One region of the Bacillus luti genome, then DNA from elsewhere that is predicted to be linked to it. Evidence: riboswitches for the same ligand, from Rfam matches in the RefSeq annotation. Region 1 holds a riboswitch; each other region holds the start of a gene.
The links. A riboswitch is a leader RNA that binds a small molecule or an ion and turns the genes downstream of it on or off. The one in region 1 is predicted to bind S-adenosylmethionine.

Region 1 (4,214 bases):
GAAAGAACCTTAGCCAACAGGGCTAAACAGTCGGTTCCGCTTTTCGTTATTGTCCAGCTTCAGCGGCTAGATTGTTCGGTGGCTTCGCTTTTTCCTGCAAGGCAAAAAGCGCCTTTACGTCAGAAGCTCCATCCCCCTCACAATCTGAACGAGCCGCTTGCGCTTTTCATTGTCCAGCTTCACCTCCTAGCCCTTCATGTCTAAGAACCTTCCGCACGAGAAGACAAAAAGCGTCTTCTGTGCGAAAGAACCTTAGCCAATAGGGCTAAACAGTCGGTTCCGCTTTTCGTTATGATCCAGCTCCAGCGGCTAGAACATTCGGTCATTTCACTCCTTCACTTGAGGCAAAAAGCGCCTCTAGTTCAGTAGTTCCAATGCCCTCTTGTTCTGAGTAAGCCGCTTGCGCTTTTCTTTTGCAAAAATAAACAGGAAACAACATGAAAATAACGAATATACTATATACTAAGTTAAAGGTTGTATAGTATATGGTGATCGGGTGATGACATATGATTTATGTAGAAAAGGTCATTATTGTAGAAGGTACATCAGATAGAAGAAAGATTGAATCTATTATTCGTGAACCGGTGGAAATTGTTTGTACAAATGGTACAATTGGTTTGTCGAAAATGGATGAGCTCGTTGATCAGTTTTTTGATAAGGAAGTGTATGTGCTAGTGGATGCTGATGATGCTGGAGAAAAGTTAAGGAAACAATTTCGAAAAGAATTTCCGCAAGCAGAGCATATTTATATCGATCGCTCATACCGAGAAGTGGCAACTGCGCCGTCTTCACACTTAGCAAATGTATTATGGGGAGCTGACATTGACGTCTATACAGAATATTTACGGTAAGGAATGATAGAAGTGATTGACTGGACAGGAGCCGAGGCTACAGCCCTAATAGAGAACGAAGAAAAAACAGTGTTATATGTATATACTCCGATGTGTGGAACATGCCAATTAGCAAAAAAGATGTTAACGATTGTTGAGATGACAATTGAGGATCTGAAAATTGGAATGTTAGATTTGAATTTTGCTCCGCATTTAGCGAAAGAGTATGGAATCGAAAGTGTACCGTGTTTACTTGTTTTTGAAAATGGGACACTCATGAAGAAGATATATGCATTTCATTCGGTTGAATATTTATATACGGAATTAAAGTAGGCGGCAAAGTTTTTGCCGCCTCGACATATTTCTTGGGAAATATGTCGAGATGCAGGGTAGGTACAGTATTTGTCGAGCGAAAATAACAGGATTGCTCTTTAGTGAGAGGGAATGGTATGTAATAGAAAGTGATATGAAGGATGTGATTTAGGGTGAAATTATATTCTTTGCTGCAATCATTTGTAAATTACGCTAACGGTCAATACCATTTAGAACCACTTCTAAGACAAGGAGAAAGAATTGTTAATTTCCGTTTTGGAGATGAATGTTGCTCGTTACAAATTTCAAGAGATTATATAGAGCTGTTGCAAGAGGAAAGAGGAACAGAACAAATCGTGTGTGTAGATGAAGAAGGTGTAGAACAACTAGTGAACGGAAATACACGATTACAAATGTTAATGAATGATGGACGTGTACATTATTCTGGGACGTATCGAACGATGCTATTAGTCGAGTCGATGTTTCATATATGTAAACCGATGTCAGTAGGTGCTTAAAATTCTGAAGTTTCATTTTTTATGAAAATTTCTGTTGACATGGTGTGTGGATATTGATACAATTCAATTCATAAAATATAGACAATTTCATAAATTACAAATCAGACGAAAATTTAATCTGATTTCTCTTATCAAGAGAGGTGGAGGGACTGTGCCCTGTGAAGCCCGGCAACCGTCAACTTATGTTGAAATGGTGCCAATTCCTGCAAAGCAAATGCTTTGAGAGATGAGAGAGAGGGATAATGTTGTTATATACGCATATAAACCTTTCTGCTTCTCTAAAGCAGAAAGGTTTTTTTATTGTTTGAATGTGGAGGACATTCAAATAATAAAAGTAATGATAACGGTGGACTACACGCATCAAAAATAAAAAATTGCGGAGTCGATCCAAACAAAATAGGGGTGATACACCATGATTTTATTAGAGAATGTAAAGAAAATATATAAAGCAAAAAGCGGTGATGTCACTGCTGTAGATAATGCCAATTTAAAAATAGATAAAGGTGAAATATTTGGTGTTATCGGATATAGTGGCGCTGGAAAAAGTTCTTTAATTAGATTATTCAATCAGTTGGAGAAACCAACTTCTGGCCAAATTACAATTGCAAATCGTGTCATTTCAGCAATTACAGGAAGCGAACTTCGTAAGGCAAGGCAAGAAATCGGAATGATTTTTCAGCACTTCAACTTACTTTGGTCACGAACTGTACGTGAAAATATTGCATTTCCACTTGAGATTGCAGGCGTCGATAAGGAAAAGAGAAGAAAACGTGTTGATGAGCTAATTCACCTTGTTGGATTAGAAGGAAGAGGAGACGCGTACCCATCTCAGTTAAGTGGTGGACAAAAGCAACGCGTTGGTATTGCGAGAGCATTGGCTAACAATCCACAAGTACTTTTATGTGATGAAGCGACGTCAGCTCTTGATCCAGAAACGACAGATCAAATTTTAGATTTACTATTAGATATTAATAAGCGTCTCGGTTTAACAATTGTACTCATTACACATGAGATGCATGTAATTCGAAAGATTTGTAATCGCGTTGCGGTAATGGAGAGAGGAAAGATTGTAGAAACGGGTCCAGTACTTGACGTATTCCGTAATCCGCAGCAGGACATTACGAAACGATTTGTACAACAGTTAACGGATTCTGAAGATACAAATGAGACGATTGAAAGTTTAATTGAAAAATATCCAGATGGAAAAGTAATCCGCTTGCAGTTTATCGGCGAGGCTGTAGAAAGACCGGTACTTCAAAGATTAATGCAGCGCAGTGATATAGAAGTAAGCATTTTGCAGGGAAATATCGCACAAACGAATAACGGCTCTTACGGTAGTTTAGTCGTTCATTTAAATGGTGAGGAAACAGCGATCCAGCAAGCGATAGAAGGAATTCATCAAGATCAAGTAGAGCTGGAGGTGATTGCACATGGATAAGTTACTCACAAATGTTGATTGGAATCAAATGTTAGAAGCAACTGGTGAAACGTTATATATGACGGCAATCGCAGCTCTTGCTACATTTATTTTAGGACTTATTTTAGGATTGTTACTTTTCATGACAGCGAAAGATAATTTATGGGAAAACAAATCGATTAATACGGTGATTGGAGCGTTCGTAAACATATTCCGTTCTATACCGTTCATCATTTTAATTATTTTATTAATCCCATTCACGAAAATCCTTCTTGGAACAATTCTTGGAGCGAGTGCAGCGTTGCCAGCTTTAATCATCGGAGCGGCACCATTCTATGCACGAATGGTTGAAATTGCACTTCGTGAAATTGATAAAGGTGTAATTGAAGCTTCAAAAGCGATGGGAGCAAAAACAAGCACAATTATTTTAAAAGTATTGATTCCAGAATCATTACCAGCATTAGTATCTGGTATTACGGTAACGACAATTGCTTTAGTAGGCTATACAGCAATGGCAGGAGTTGTTGGTGCTGGTGGCCTTGGAACACTTGCTTATTTAGAAGGATTCCAACGAGGAAATAACGACGTAACAATCGTTGCGACAATTTGTGTATTACTAGTTGTATTTTTCATTCAGTGGATTGGTGATCGTGTAACGACTCGAATAGATAAACGATAATAAAAAACGGGAGGATGTTTCAAATGAAAAAATTATTACTTACAGCACTTATTTCAACTTCTATTTTTGGGTTAGCTGCCTGCGGGGGGAAAGATAAAGACGAAAAGAAACTAGTAGTGGGGGCTTCTAACGTACCGCACGCTGAAATTTTAGAAAAGGCAAAACCGTTACTTGAGAAAAAAGGAATTGAATTAGAAGTGAAAAAATTCCAAGATTACGTGTTGCCAAATAAAGCGTTAGCGGATAAGGAGTTAGACGCTAACTATTTCCAGCACATTCCGTATTTAGAAAAAGAAATTAAAGATAAAAAATATGATTTTGAAGTAGCAGGAAAAATTCATTTAGAACCAATTGGCGTATATTCTCAAAAATATAAAAGCTTAAAAGAGCTTCCAGACGGAGCGACAATTATTATGAGTAACTCAGTTGCTGACCATGGACGTGGTTTAGCAATTTTA
Region 2 (4,214 bases), 1.6 Mb from region 1:
ATGGGGGATGATTGGTTTCATAGCTGGATTATTACGCAATACATTTTTAATGAAAAAGTTATGGGGAAGACTACTATACGGATTCTTCGTTGGCTTTTTATTTGGCTGGATCATGAATTTCTGGGGACTACTCGGTTTTATACAGGAAGCAACGTGGGAAACAGTTATTTCATACTATATCGCAAGTTTTTACTTCGATTTGAGTCATGCGATTTCAAATGTTGTGTTCTTACTACTATTTAGTACTTCTTGGATTACGATTCTTACAAGATTTAAAAGGAAATATGGCATATTAGATAAGCATAACATGGCATAGAAAAGCATATTTATATAAGGTAGGGTCGCGACTTACATATTCGTTTGCCTCTTTCATGCTTCTTACATATTGTAAGGAGCATTTTTTATTGTCAAAAAATAGTCCAATATATATCCGTTACTATATGAAATTATTTGTATAATAGTAGGTGAGAATTATTTTCAAAAGGGAGGTGTATAGTTAATGAAGTTAGTTATTCCGAAGCAACATGGGGCATGGGCGATGCTCGTTATACCATTTCTATTAAGCGCTATACTTGGGAAACCTACTATGTATCATATTCCATTGTTTTTAGCTTGGTTTTTCATCTATTTAGCTACGTATCCATTCCTTACGTACATAAAACAAAAACGAAAAAAAGAATATTTACATGCCGCAATTTTATATTTTATTATTGCGTTCGTATTTGGGATGATTTCTTTATTATATGAATGGCGAATTCTTTTATTCGTAGTAGTCATGATTCCATTATTTATTGTAAATATGTATTACGCTCGTCAAAAGAATGAAAGAGCGTTACTAAATGACATTTTCGCGATTATTGTTTTCTGTATCGGTGGTTTAGTCAGTTATTATTTTTCAATGAAACTTATAGATAAAACAGCATTATTCATTGCGCTTATTTCATTTTTATATTTTTTAGGAAGTACGTTTTATGTGAAAACGATGATACGTGAGAAAAATAATCCGAAGTATCGTTTTATATCTTGGGGTTATCATATTGTATTAACGATTATCATTTTTACTATTAATCCATTGTGTTCTCTTATTTTTATACCAAGTGTTATTCGAGCAATAGTGTTGTATGGCAAAAAGATTTCTATCATAAAAGTAGGGATTTTAGAAATTGTGAATTCTGTATATTTTTTAATTATAACGGCAATAATAATGAAGTATGCCATTTGAAAAAGCTTCCCACCAAATTGATGGGAAGTTTTTTCAATCTTGTTCTAAAATGTGAACGGTGTAATCGCAGCGTTGAATAGCTTGTTCGATCGCATAAAGGGATTGTTCAATACGAGCGCGATTAAAATCTTTTTCAACAGTCTGTAGCGCTTCTTCTAAACAATGTTTTGCTTCTTGTAATGATTGAAAAGAATTTTGGACATATCCGCGAGCATTTTCGTGCATTTCATAATCCTCCTTGCATATTCATATATGTATAGTATGAACAGTAAGGAACAAAATATAATTTGTTATATTTATTTGACAATTAAAATGAAATTACGTATAGTAGGAATTAAGTGAATATTTTCTTATCCAGAGAGGTGGAGGGACTGGCCCGATGAAACCCAGCAACCGCGATGCAGGTGCTAATTCCAGCAGAACATATTTGTTCTGGGAGATAAGACGAAGATATACGTAACTTCTTCTTATCGGAGAGGTTTTTTTATTGCAAAAAAACCGATTACGAAAATTTATATTAAGAAGAAAGGGGGTGCGAAGTACTGTGACACTCGAAAAATACGTAAAACTGCGTAGTACAGTTTATGAATATATGATAGAGCAAGATAAGCCAATATCATTGTTAGATATTCAAGAACATATCGTTTCGCATCATGAAGGAAAATTCACGAAAAAGATGTTACATCAATTTTATTTATCAAGACTATTAGATGAACTGAAACTGGATGGAAAAATTACATTAGCTGATGAATATCTCTATGCTGAAAAAGGGGTATTTTATAAGGCGGGAAAAGGGAGCTAAGCTCTCTTTTTTTTTGAAGTATGTAGAGTAAAAGACTGCTTAAGCAGCCTGATACAGGGAATGGTGTTGAGTGTGTAGTGTCAAAGATTGAATGTGCCTGAAAGAGGCACTTCATATCGGCTGCAAATGAAAAGAGACACCTCCGCCGAATAGGTGTCAGTCGTTTTGTCATATAGACTTGCTATTTGACAGTTATTAGAATAACATGCAGGGTTTTGGAAGTCAAAAGGGAATTAAAGGAAGAGGTGTTGTTATGTACGCTTACTTATTAAACGATATAACGAAGTGGATTCCTAAGTACATTATGGATAAAGGATATGAATATTATGAAGAAGGACATGTAGAAGATGTCGAAATACAAGATACGAAAATATTTGCCTTCGTTACTGGAAATGCAGGGAACTACGAAGTAATTATTGATTTAGAGGATTTTACAGAAAGTAGCTGTGAGTGTCCATATGAAAATTATTGTAAACATATGGCGGCGGTCGTTTATGATATTCAACATGTAGGTGAGAGTACAGTTAAAGAGAAACTGAAAGATTTAGAAAAGGAAGAGTTACTCACAGTATTAAATCGTTTGTTGCAAAGTTCGAAAAACGTGCAAGTTGTAGAGAAGATGTTAGAGAAGTGGAAGCTTTAACTATAGAGGGAGTGGTTTTGCAATGAACGTACTAATTATATACGCCCATCCTAATCCTTCAAGTTTTAACGGGGCCATTTTAGAGCATGTGCAAAAAGGATTACAGGAAACAAATCATTCGGTTACGGTACTTGATTTATATAAGGAACAATTTGATCCAGTGCTTGTATTTAATGAAGAGAAGAAAAGGCGTGATTTAGTAAGTGAGGAAGAGACAGCGCGATATAGAAAATTAGTGGAAGAGGCAGATACTCTTCTCTTCATTTATCCGATATGGTGGTGGGGGATGCCTGCTATTTTAAAAGGATTTATTGACCGTATTTTCGTAGCGGGATTTGCTTATAAATATGAAGGTGCTCTGCCGAAAGGATTATTGACCGGAAAGAAAGCGTGGGTTATTAATACGTTGGATTCGCCTTTATGGTACGTCGCTTTATTATACCGATCAGCAGATTGGATTGTAATGAAGAGAGGCGTTTTACGTTTTTGCGGCATTCGCGATATAAAACGTTCAGTATTTCAATCTGTGAAAACGAGTAAACTAGAGAAGCGGGAAAAGTGGTTATTACAAATAGAAGAAAAGGCTCGTACATTATGAATGAAGTCGATCGTATTATAAACTGTTGTGGGTATGATAATGAACTTTTGCGAACGTATATTACATGTTTACTTCAATTGAAAAAATGTAGCGAAATATTTCAGCAAATTCAAATAGAGTTAAGAAATGACTACTTGTTAAGAGGGATTTGTGAAAGAGAAGTGGATGAGATAGTAAGGGGAAGTAAAGAATATGAAATACATTTTCTTCCTAAAGCGTTACAGTGGAATTTTTTGAGGGAACATCCACACCTGATCGAAAAAATTTGCGAAGATTTTTTTGCATTTGAGTCATTACATCTTACGGAGATAGAGTGGGAAACGATTATAAATTGCGTGGGAAATAAGTGATTTATTGTGTAAAAAAGCTAGTATAAAACTAGTTTTTCATTTAAATAAATAAGAAACATAGACTAATGATACAACCTGCATATAATAAGTTCACAACGCAAAATCCCATAATATCACGAGCGCCTAAACCAGCTATCGCTAATGCTGGTAATTTTCAAAACTATTAACCTCTATTAAAAGTACAGGCAGTCCGTACGATATGTTCATAGTATATTGTATAGGAATTTATTGTTTTAAATTTTTTATTGAAAGGAATAATAGGATGTCAAAACAATATATTTTTGATTACATCGTGATTGGTGCCGGTACTGCCGGAGGGATAATTGCTAAAGAATTAACGGATGATAAATGTACTTCCGTTCTCGTTCTTGAAGCAGGAACAAACATGACAGAGGAATTAAGCAGTCCTAATCTTATAGTTTCTATTTTAAATGCTACTGATAATAGGCATTCATTTAATGTCACTACTATAGTTGAGCAAACGATTGGTCGTCAGTTAATAACGTCAAGTGGTCGTGCCATTGGTGGAAGTTCTGAACATAATCAGATGTTAGCTGTACGTGGCAGTCGTGATATTTATGATGTATGGGCAAAATTAG
Region 3 (4,214 bases), 660 kb from region 1:
CATCACTCATAGTAGGATGATTGAGCTGTTTTTTATACGTATGTATAGATGCTGTTAACAACACCGTATACGCTATAACGACAACTACTATCTTTCTTTTTTTCAAATGGCACTCTCCTTATTGGCAACAAAAAGAGATACCCTTTCTTTCAGGTACCTCTCTTACAAGTCTTTACTTTGCTGCTGGCAGCTGTATTGGATCAAATTTCTCATACGATGTGAATTTTGCATCCGTAATAATGTGTGCTTTATCCTCACCATTACTACTCATAACCATATCTATCTTTGCTGATTCATATTTAAAGTCTTTTGTAATAATATATTCTGCATCCACTTCTGCTATCTTTGCGTTTTGTGCTTGTAACATTTTCTTCTGCGTTTCATCCATGCTAGTTAACATACTTTCTGTTTCTTGTCCTTTTAATGTGAATTTCAGTTTATATTTATCTCCGCTTTTCTCCATCTTCATTTTATCTAAAACTACTGCTGGCACTTCTAAATTATCTACAATATCTTGCGTTGCTTTCATTCCGCCCGCATTTAATTGCTCCTCCGGTACAGATATAACTTCTCCTGTATTAGGATTTTTCACCTGACCAGCAACTTTGCCATCCACCGTATAAACTACAATATCTGTACCAGACACATTCATTTCAGAACGAGAATTCTTTTTCTTCGGCTCTAATTGCATTTTCGCCTTCATTACATTCATCTCTGTTCCTTCAGCTTTTATCCCCACATCATATGTCATCGTTACATTTTCTTCATTTTTAAAAGCATCATTCGCTTTCTTGAAAACATCCTTTGCTGCTACTTCCTTTTCTTTCTGAACTGATTCTTTCTTCGGTTCATCAGTTTTTGTCGTTTTCTCATTACTACACCCTACTCCTAGACCAACTGTAAGTGCTAAGCTTGAAATTAAAATAAGTTTCTTCATAACGTCCCCTCCTTCCAAAAATAATATCATCCCTTTTCCTACGAAATCCATATAATTCGTAATATTTCTCCTTAAATTTATTGGCTATATAACAACATGTTTGAGGAAAATTTCAAATATGATGTAAAGAAAACAACTAATTTCAGGAGGTCATTATGAAAGCGATTATTTGCACAAAGTATGGACCACCTAATGTTCTAAAGCTCCAAAATGTAGAAAAACCTACACCTAAAAAGAACGAAGTATTAGTTAAAATTCATGCAACAAGTGTAACGACTGGAGATTGTAGAATACGCGGTTTTAATAGCCCACCCTTATTTTGGATTCCTATGCGGATTATATTAGGTTTAAAAAAACCGAGAAAACCTATACTCGGCGTAGAATTATCCGGTGAAATCGAAGAAGTTGGAACGGATGTAACTCTATTTAAAAAAGGAGACCAAGTTTTTGCATTAACAGAGCTTAATGTCGGTGGTTATGCAGAATATACATGTGTACATGAAAGTGGATTAATAGCATTAAAACCTAATAATGTGACGTATGAGGAAGCAGCAGTTATTCCCTTTGGCGGAACTTCGGCACTACACTTCCTAAGAAAGGCCCGGATAAAAAGGGGGCAACAAGTGCTAATATACGGCGCATCTGGATCAGTAGGAACAGCTGCCGTACAACTTGCTAAATATTTCGGCGCAACCGTTACAGCTGTTTGTAGTCATTCAAATTTTGAACTAGTGCAATCTTTAGGAGCGGATAAAGTAATCGATTATACGAAAGAGGATTTTACTAAGCAGGGGATAAACTATGATATTATATTTGATGCAGTTGGAAAACATAATAAATCCCTTGGAAAAAAGGTATTAACGCCTAATGGTATATATGTATCTGTTAATGGCATGATGGCAAAAGTAAGTAAAGAAGATATGTTTCTACTAAAAAGACTAACTGAAACAGAAAATTTAAAGCCCGTTATTGATAGAACTTACCCGTTAGAAGGAATTTCAGAAGCCCATATGTACGTAGAGACAGGGCGCAAAAAAGGGAACGTTTCGATTACCATAAAATAAAATATTTTCTGAAAATAACATTGACAATTCTTTTTGTAAGATTTACTATTAGTACCATATTAAAAAACTACATACACATACTCTTATCAAGAGTGGCGGAGGGACTGGCCCGATGATGCCCGGCAACCGAGCTTATAACGTATAAGCTAAGGTGCTAATTCCTGCAAAACGAGTTTTCGTTTTGGAAGATAAGAGAGGAACCTATTTCGTCTATTCGGCACCTCTCTTATTTTGAGAGGTGCTTTTTATTTTGGAACGTATATTAAGGGGGAATTATAGATGAAAAAAGTATTACTAAGCATTGTAAGTGGAGCTGTACTATTATTAGGTGCCTGTAGCGCAGGTTCAGATAAAGAAGTCAAAGCATTAGATGAGAAAAAGATTACTGTCGGTGTAACAGGTGGACCGCACGAACAAATTTTTGAAAAGGTAAAAGAAGTTGCAGCAAAAGATGGTCTCGAAATTGAGGTAAAAGTATTTAATGATTATGTAGCACCAAACGTATCTTTAGATGAAAAAAGCCTTGATGTAAATAGCTATCAAACGAAATCTTATTTGGATGTATTTAAAGCCGAACGCAATATGAAATTAACTGAAGTATTTTCAACAGTAACATTCCCTATGGGTGTATATTCTAAAAGCTTAAAAGATATAAAAGAATTAAAAGAGGGCGATGCGATTGCTGTACCAAACGATCCGACGAATGAACTTCGAGCTTTGAAACTATTCGAAAAAGCAGGGGTTTTAAAGGTTGATCCAAAGGCTACAGAAAAGGCAACTGCGAAAGATGTAATTGAAAATCCAAAAAAATTAAAGATTGTTGAATTAGAGGCATCTCAATTACCAACACAACTAAGTGAAGTGAAAGCAGCTGCAATCAATACAAACTTTGCATTAGGTGCAAAGTTAAGTCCAGCGAAAGATTCTATTTTCCGTGAGGGAAAAGATTCACCATATGTGAACTGGGTCGTTGTTCGTACTGAAAATAAAGATGATGCTGTTGTAAATAAATTAAAGAAAGCTTATCAATCTAAAGAAGTAAAAGAATTTATCGAGAAAAAATTTGATGGTTCTGTTTTACCGTCTTGGTAGGAGCTGACTATAATGATCGAATTAAAAAATATTTCCAAAGTATTTTCAACAAAAAAGGGGAATGTCGAAGCTCTTAAGTCAACTTCTATTAAAGTGGCAAAGGGCGAAGTATTTGGAATCATCGGATATAGCGGTGCTGGTAAAAGTACATTAATCCGCTGTGTAAATTTATTAGAAAAACCAACAACAGGAAATATCATTATAAACAATCAAGACTTAACAACTTTATCGGCAAAAGAACTAGCAAAAGCAAGACAAAAAATCGGGATGATTTTTCAAGGATTCAATTTACTTAAAACTGTTACCGTCTATGAAAATATCGCATTACCGTTACGCCTTGCTGGCATTCCAAAAACAGAGATTGAAAAAAGAGTAGAAAAGTATTTACGCATTGTCGATCTTTTTAATCGAAAAGATGCATATCCAAGTGAACTTTCTGGCGGTCAAAAACAGCGTGTTGCAATTGCTCGTGCACTATCACATGAACCTGAAGTGTTATTAAGTGACGAGGCAACGAGTGCATTAGATCCAGAAACAACCGATTCCATCCTTGATTTGCTATTAAAGATTAACGAAGAAATCGGAATTACGATTTTACTCATTACACATGAAATGAATGTCATCCAGCGTATATGTGACCGTGTCGCTGTTATGGAACATGGAACTGTAGTCGAAAGCGGGACTGTAAAAGATATTTTCACAAGCCCACAACATGTAACGACGAAGAAATTTGTAAATAGCGCATTTGCAGCAAAAATTCCAGAAGAAGTACAAAAAGAACTACAGACTACTGGTGAAATTGTAACACTTTCTTTTATAGGACATTCTTCAGGTGAGCCAGCATTAGCTGTCGCTACGAAACGTTTCCAAGTATATCCGAATATTTTGTCCGGTAATATTACACAGTTAAAACATGAGGCATATGGGAAACTTGTTGTTCATATGCAGGGTGAAAAAAACGAGGTAAAACGTGCTTTATCATTTTTACAAGAGCAAGGAATCATCGTAGAAGGAGGTAGAACAGACTATGGGAAACAAGTCCTTTTTGGATGAATGGGGTAAAGTCATATGGGAAGCAACAATCCAAACATTTCAAATGACATCTATTTCATTACTCATCT
Region 4 (4,214 bases), 200 kb from region 1:
GGGCCGTTTCCTTTATAATGCGGAATATCTTCTATAACAGGAACTTGTATGAGTTGCTCTACTCGCTCTTTTATATCGGAGTGACTAATGACTACAACTTCTTGCACCGCAGTTGTCATCACTTTCAAAATATGCTCAACAAAAGTACTCCCACCCCAGCTCGCTAGCGCTTTCGGTTCACCGAATCTACTCGACATACCGCCCGCTAATACAATTCCAGCCCACTTACTCATTGGCGATGCAGCTCAAATGTAATATGACCTAATTCCGGTAAAATTAATTTATTCATCGCAAGGCGAACGGCTCCGCTAGATCCCGGCATTGAAAAGACTACTTTACGCCCAATTGTACCGCCAATTGCTCTACTTAACATTGCGCTGCTTCCGATATCTTCTAAATAACTAATCATGCGGAACAACTCACCAAATCCGACAATTTCTTTATCTAATAGAACTGATACCGCTTCAATTGTGACATCACGCTTCGTAATACCAGTACCGCCATTCGTTAATACAACATCTACATCTTCCTTATGATAGCCAGCTAACACTGCTTGCTGAATGCTTTCTTTATCATCTTTTACAATTTCATAAGAAGTCACTGTATGTCCTGCTTCTTTTAACAATTCATGTAATAGTTGTCCGCTCTTATCTGTCTCTTCTGTACGTGTATCGGAAATCGTTACGATCTTGCAGCGCACTTCTTTTGGCGCTTGTTTTTTATGCTCGGTTACGCTCATTTTTCATCTTTCCTTTCATTTAACTTTGTAAAATTATGTATAAATTAAAGAATTCAATATGATACAATATAAGTATATTTATCCATATAAAGGAGTTTTTTTATGTTTTATAACATAAAACGATATGTACCTATTATACCATTCCTTATTATTTTATCCGTGTTTCAATGCATCGCTTACGGATTTGATATAAACTTTTTAAAATTGTATGTGCTTATGCCGGATGGTGGTATTCGTTACTATTTGACTAGCACATTAATTCCTCTCGTACTTGCCTATATATTAGATTTTATTTTTATACGTTCTATCTCTAAATAAGGAGGTCTACATACTATGGAAATTTATAAAAAATTAACAACAACATTCATCCTCTTATTTATCGCTTCCATCACCGTCGGTTTTTCTCTAAAAGGGGCAATCCCATCCGCTACATTAGTGAGCATTATATTCGCAACGCTATTTTTACTATGCAGTGCTTTTTGCGCCGGAAAAGCACGCCAACTGAAAGGTTGATTTTCTATGTTCCGTAAGAAACCAATCCTTTGTAAATCATGTCAAAAAGAAATACAAACGTATGAAAAAGCATGGATTCATATGCCCTTTCCGGCAAGCGGAATGACAAATATGAAAAAGTATATTGAACTAGAAGGAGAAGTACATTGTCATTCATGTATTCAAATAATAAGTAAAATAAAATAAAAAAAGCTTTGCGCTCACCGCGCAAAGCTTTTTTTCATATATTATAGACCAGCTTGCTCTTTTAAAGCTGCAGCTTTGTCTGTACGTTCCCATGTTAGATCTACATCAGTACGTCCGAAGTGGCCGTAAGCTGCTGTTTGTTTGTAAATTGGGCGACGTAAGTCTAGCATTTTAATAATACCAGCTGGGCGAAGATCGAAGTTGTTACGAACTAGTTCTACTAATACGTCTTCAGATACTTTACCAGTGCCGAATGTATCAACTGAAATTGATACTGGTTGTGCTACACCGATTGCGTATGCAAGTTGTACTTCTGCTTTGTCAGCAAGACCAGCTGCTACGATGTTTTTCGCAACATAACGAGCTGCATATGCTGCTGAACGGTCAACTTTCGTTGCATCTTTACCAGAGAATGCACCGCCACCGTGGCGAGCGTATCCACCGTAAGTATCAACGATGATTTTACGTCCTGTTAAACCAGCATCACCTTGTGGTCCACCAATTACGAAGCGGCCAGTTGGGTTAATGAAGAATTTCGTTTCTCCATCCATTAATTCTGCTGGAACTACAGCTTTAATTACATGCTCTTTTAAATCGCGATCGATTTCTTCCCATGTAACATCTGGATGATGCTGTGTAGAAATTACGATTGTATCTACACGTACAGGTTTACCATTTTCATCATACTCAACTGTAACTTGCGTTTTTCCATCCGGACGTAGGTATGATAATGTATCATCTTTACGTACTTCAGTTAAACGGCGAGCTAATTTGTGAGCAAGCGAGATTGGAAGTGGCATTAACTCTTGTGTCTCATTACATGCGAAACCAAACATTAAACCTTGGTCTCCTGCACCAATTGCCTCAATCTCAGCGTCAGTCATTTGACCTTCGCGTGCTTCTAGCGCTTGGTCAACACCCATAGCGATGTCAGCAGATTGCTCATCGATAGATGTTAAAACTGCACAAGTTTCTGCATCGAATCCGTATTTTGCGCGTGTGTAACCAATGCCTTGAATTGTTTCACGAACGATTTTCGGAATGTCTACGTAAGTAGAAGTCGTAATTTCCCCCGCTACCAATACTAAACCAGTTGTTACAGTTGTTTCACAAGCTACACGTGCATTTGCGTCTTTTGATAAGATCGCATCTAAAATTGAATCAGAAATTTGGTCACAAATTTTATCTGGATGTCCTTCAGTTACAGACTCAGATGTGAACAGATGACGTTTTTTTGTCATGTGGTAAACCTCCCTACAGTAATTGTATATATTGTACGGAACTCATCCTTAATTTGCCACAAACTGCGACATACATTTATTCTCCCACACAAGCATACAGAAAAACCTTTCCCACTTTACATAGAGGAAAGGTTTAATTTGCTACTTGCATACTGCTTTTTGCCCTTCGCTCTTATCGTTCGAGACCTGTAGCCTCGCACAGGTTTTAGCACCTATTCACCTGTATTTACCAATACAGATGAGGTTGCTGGGCTTCATCGGGCCTGTCCCTCCGCCAGCTCGGGATAAGAGAGTATCCGTCCCAACCTATACTAAAGAAATGATATTCATTTGTCAATTAATATTCACATTTTCCTGAAAGTTTTTCTCAATAGAGAGAGAATGGAATATTAATAAGGAATTAATACATTCACACAAACAAAAATAAAGAAATAGTATACATTATTTATATAATTGTGTTATACTATTGATGGGGATTACGAGAAATATTTCATTAAATGAAAAGGATGGTATATAAATATGAGTACTGTGAATGTCCAAATTGGTTTACATGAATTATTGAACGGAAGCAATGCACAGATTCAACTAAGTGTTCCGCAATTAGTGGAAAAAGTATTAATGCGAAATGAAGGGAAATTAACTTCGACTGGTGCCGTTTCTGCTTCAACTGGAAAATATACAGGACGTTCTCCTAAAGATAAATTTATTGTGAAAGAAGCATCGGTTGCTGACAAAATTGCTTGGGGAGCTGTGAACCAACCGATTTCTGAAGAACATTTTAATAAATTATATACAAAAGTATTAGAATACTTAAAAGAAAAAGAAGAGTTATTCATCTTCAAAGGATTTGCAGGCGCTGATCGCAACTATCGCCTACCAATTCAAGTTGTTAACGAATACGCATGGCATAATTTGTTCGTACACCAATTATTTATTCGTCCAACTGAAGAAGAATTAACAACTCATGAATCAGAATTTACAATTGTTTCTGCGCCGAACTTCAAAGCAGACCCAGCAATTGACGGCACAAATTCTGAAGCATTCATTATGGTTTCATTCGAAAAACGTATCGTACTGATCGGTGGTACAGAATACGCTGGAGAAATGAAAAAATCAATTTTCTCTATTATGAACTTCTTACTACCTGAACAAGATATCCTTTCTATGCATTGCTCTGCAAACGTAGGTGAAGAAGGCGACGTGGCACTATTCTTCGGATTATCTGGAACAGGTAAAACAACATTGTCTGCTGATCCAAACCGTAAATTAATCGGTGACGACGAGCATGGATGGTCTGATAACGGTGTATTCAATATTGAAGGCGGTTGCTATGCGAAATGCGTAAACCTTTCTCACGAGAAAGAGCCACAAATTTTTGATGCAATCAAATTTGGATCTGTTTTAGAAAACGTTATCATTAATGACCAAACGCGTATCGCAGACTACAACGATACTACTTTAACAGAAAATACACGTGCTGCATACCCTATGCATGCGATTGACAATATCGTACTGCCAAGTGTTGCAGGACATCC

Region 2: linked by a shared signal. The riboswitch ahead of EUC40_RS10510 (hypothetical protein) and the one ahead of EUC40_RS02020 (methionine ABC transporter ATP-binding protein) in region 1 are both predicted to bind S-adenosylmethionine.
Region 3: linked by a shared signal. The riboswitch ahead of EUC40_RS24900 (MetQ/NlpA family ABC transporter substrate-binding protein) and the one ahead of EUC40_RS02020 (methionine ABC transporter ATP-binding protein) in region 1 are both predicted to bind S-adenosylmethionine.
Region 4: linked by a shared signal. The riboswitch ahead of metK (methionine adenosyltransferase) and the one ahead of EUC40_RS02020 (methionine ABC transporter ATP-binding protein) in region 1 are both predicted to bind S-adenosylmethionine.

What each region holds. Positions count from the first base shown of each region.
Region 1 is NZ_CP040336.1:405,110-409,323, forward strand. Features, by position in the region: gene EUC40_RS02005 (toprim domain-containing protein) at 507-851, shown strand; gene EUC40_RS02010 (thioredoxin family protein) at 855-1,163, shown strand; gene EUC40_RS02015 (hypothetical protein) at 1,316-1,660, shown strand; SAM riboswitch class I at 1,786-1,893, shown strand; gene EUC40_RS02020 (methionine ABC transporter ATP-binding protein) at 2,073-3,098, shown strand; gene EUC40_RS02025 (methionine ABC transporter permease) at 3,091-3,756, shown strand; gene metQ (methionine ABC transporter substrate-binding lipoprotein MetQ) at 3,780-4,214, shown strand, end outside.
Region 2 is NZ_CP040336.1:2,051,420-2,055,633, forward strand. Features, by position in the region: gene EUC40_RS10495 (ECF transporter S component) at 1-316, shown strand, start outside; gene EUC40_RS10500 (YwiC-like family protein) at 500-1,222, shown strand; gene EUC40_RS10505 (hypothetical protein) at 1,256-1,447, opposite strand; SAM riboswitch class I at 1,570-1,668, shown strand; gene EUC40_RS10510 (hypothetical protein) at 1,767-2,024, shown strand; gene EUC40_RS10515 (SWIM zinc finger family protein) at 2,230-2,667, shown strand; gene EUC40_RS10520 (NAD(P)H-dependent oxidoreductase) at 2,690-3,265, shown strand; gene EUC40_RS10525 (group-specific protein) at 3,262-3,615, shown strand; partial or broken gene EUC40_RS10530 (TIGR00366 family protein) at 3,656-3,766, opposite strand; gene EUC40_RS10535 (GMC family oxidoreductase) at 3,878-4,214, shown strand, end outside.
Region 3 is NZ_CP040336.1:4,943,357-4,947,570, forward strand. Features, by position in the region: gene EUC40_RS24885 (FAD-binding oxidoreductase) at 1-106, opposite strand, end outside; gene EUC40_RS24890 (hypothetical protein) at 173-937, opposite strand; gene EUC40_RS24895 (NAD(P)-dependent alcohol dehydrogenase) at 1,093-2,001, shown strand; SAM riboswitch class I at 2,082-2,196, shown strand; gene EUC40_RS24900 (MetQ/NlpA family ABC transporter substrate-binding protein) at 2,281-3,093, shown strand; gene EUC40_RS24905 (methionine ABC transporter ATP-binding protein) at 3,106-4,146, shown strand; gene EUC40_RS24910 (methionine ABC transporter permease) at 4,121-4,214, shown strand, end outside.
Region 4 is NZ_CP040336.1:606,764-610,977, reverse strand. Features, by position in the region: gene EUC40_RS03180 (molybdenum cofactor guanylyltransferase) at 1-233, opposite strand, end outside; gene EUC40_RS03175 (MogA/MoaB family molybdenum cofactor biosynthesis protein) at 230-739, opposite strand; gene EUC40_RS03170 (hypothetical protein) at 842-1,057, shown strand; gene EUC40_RS03165 (hypothetical protein) at 1,073-1,252, shown strand; gene EUC40_RS03160 (hypothetical protein) at 1,259-1,438, shown strand; gene metK (methionine adenosyltransferase) at 1,480-2,679, opposite strand; SAM riboswitch class I at 2,849-2,970, opposite strand; gene pckA (phosphoenolpyruvate carboxykinase (ATP)) at 3,199-4,214, shown strand, end outside.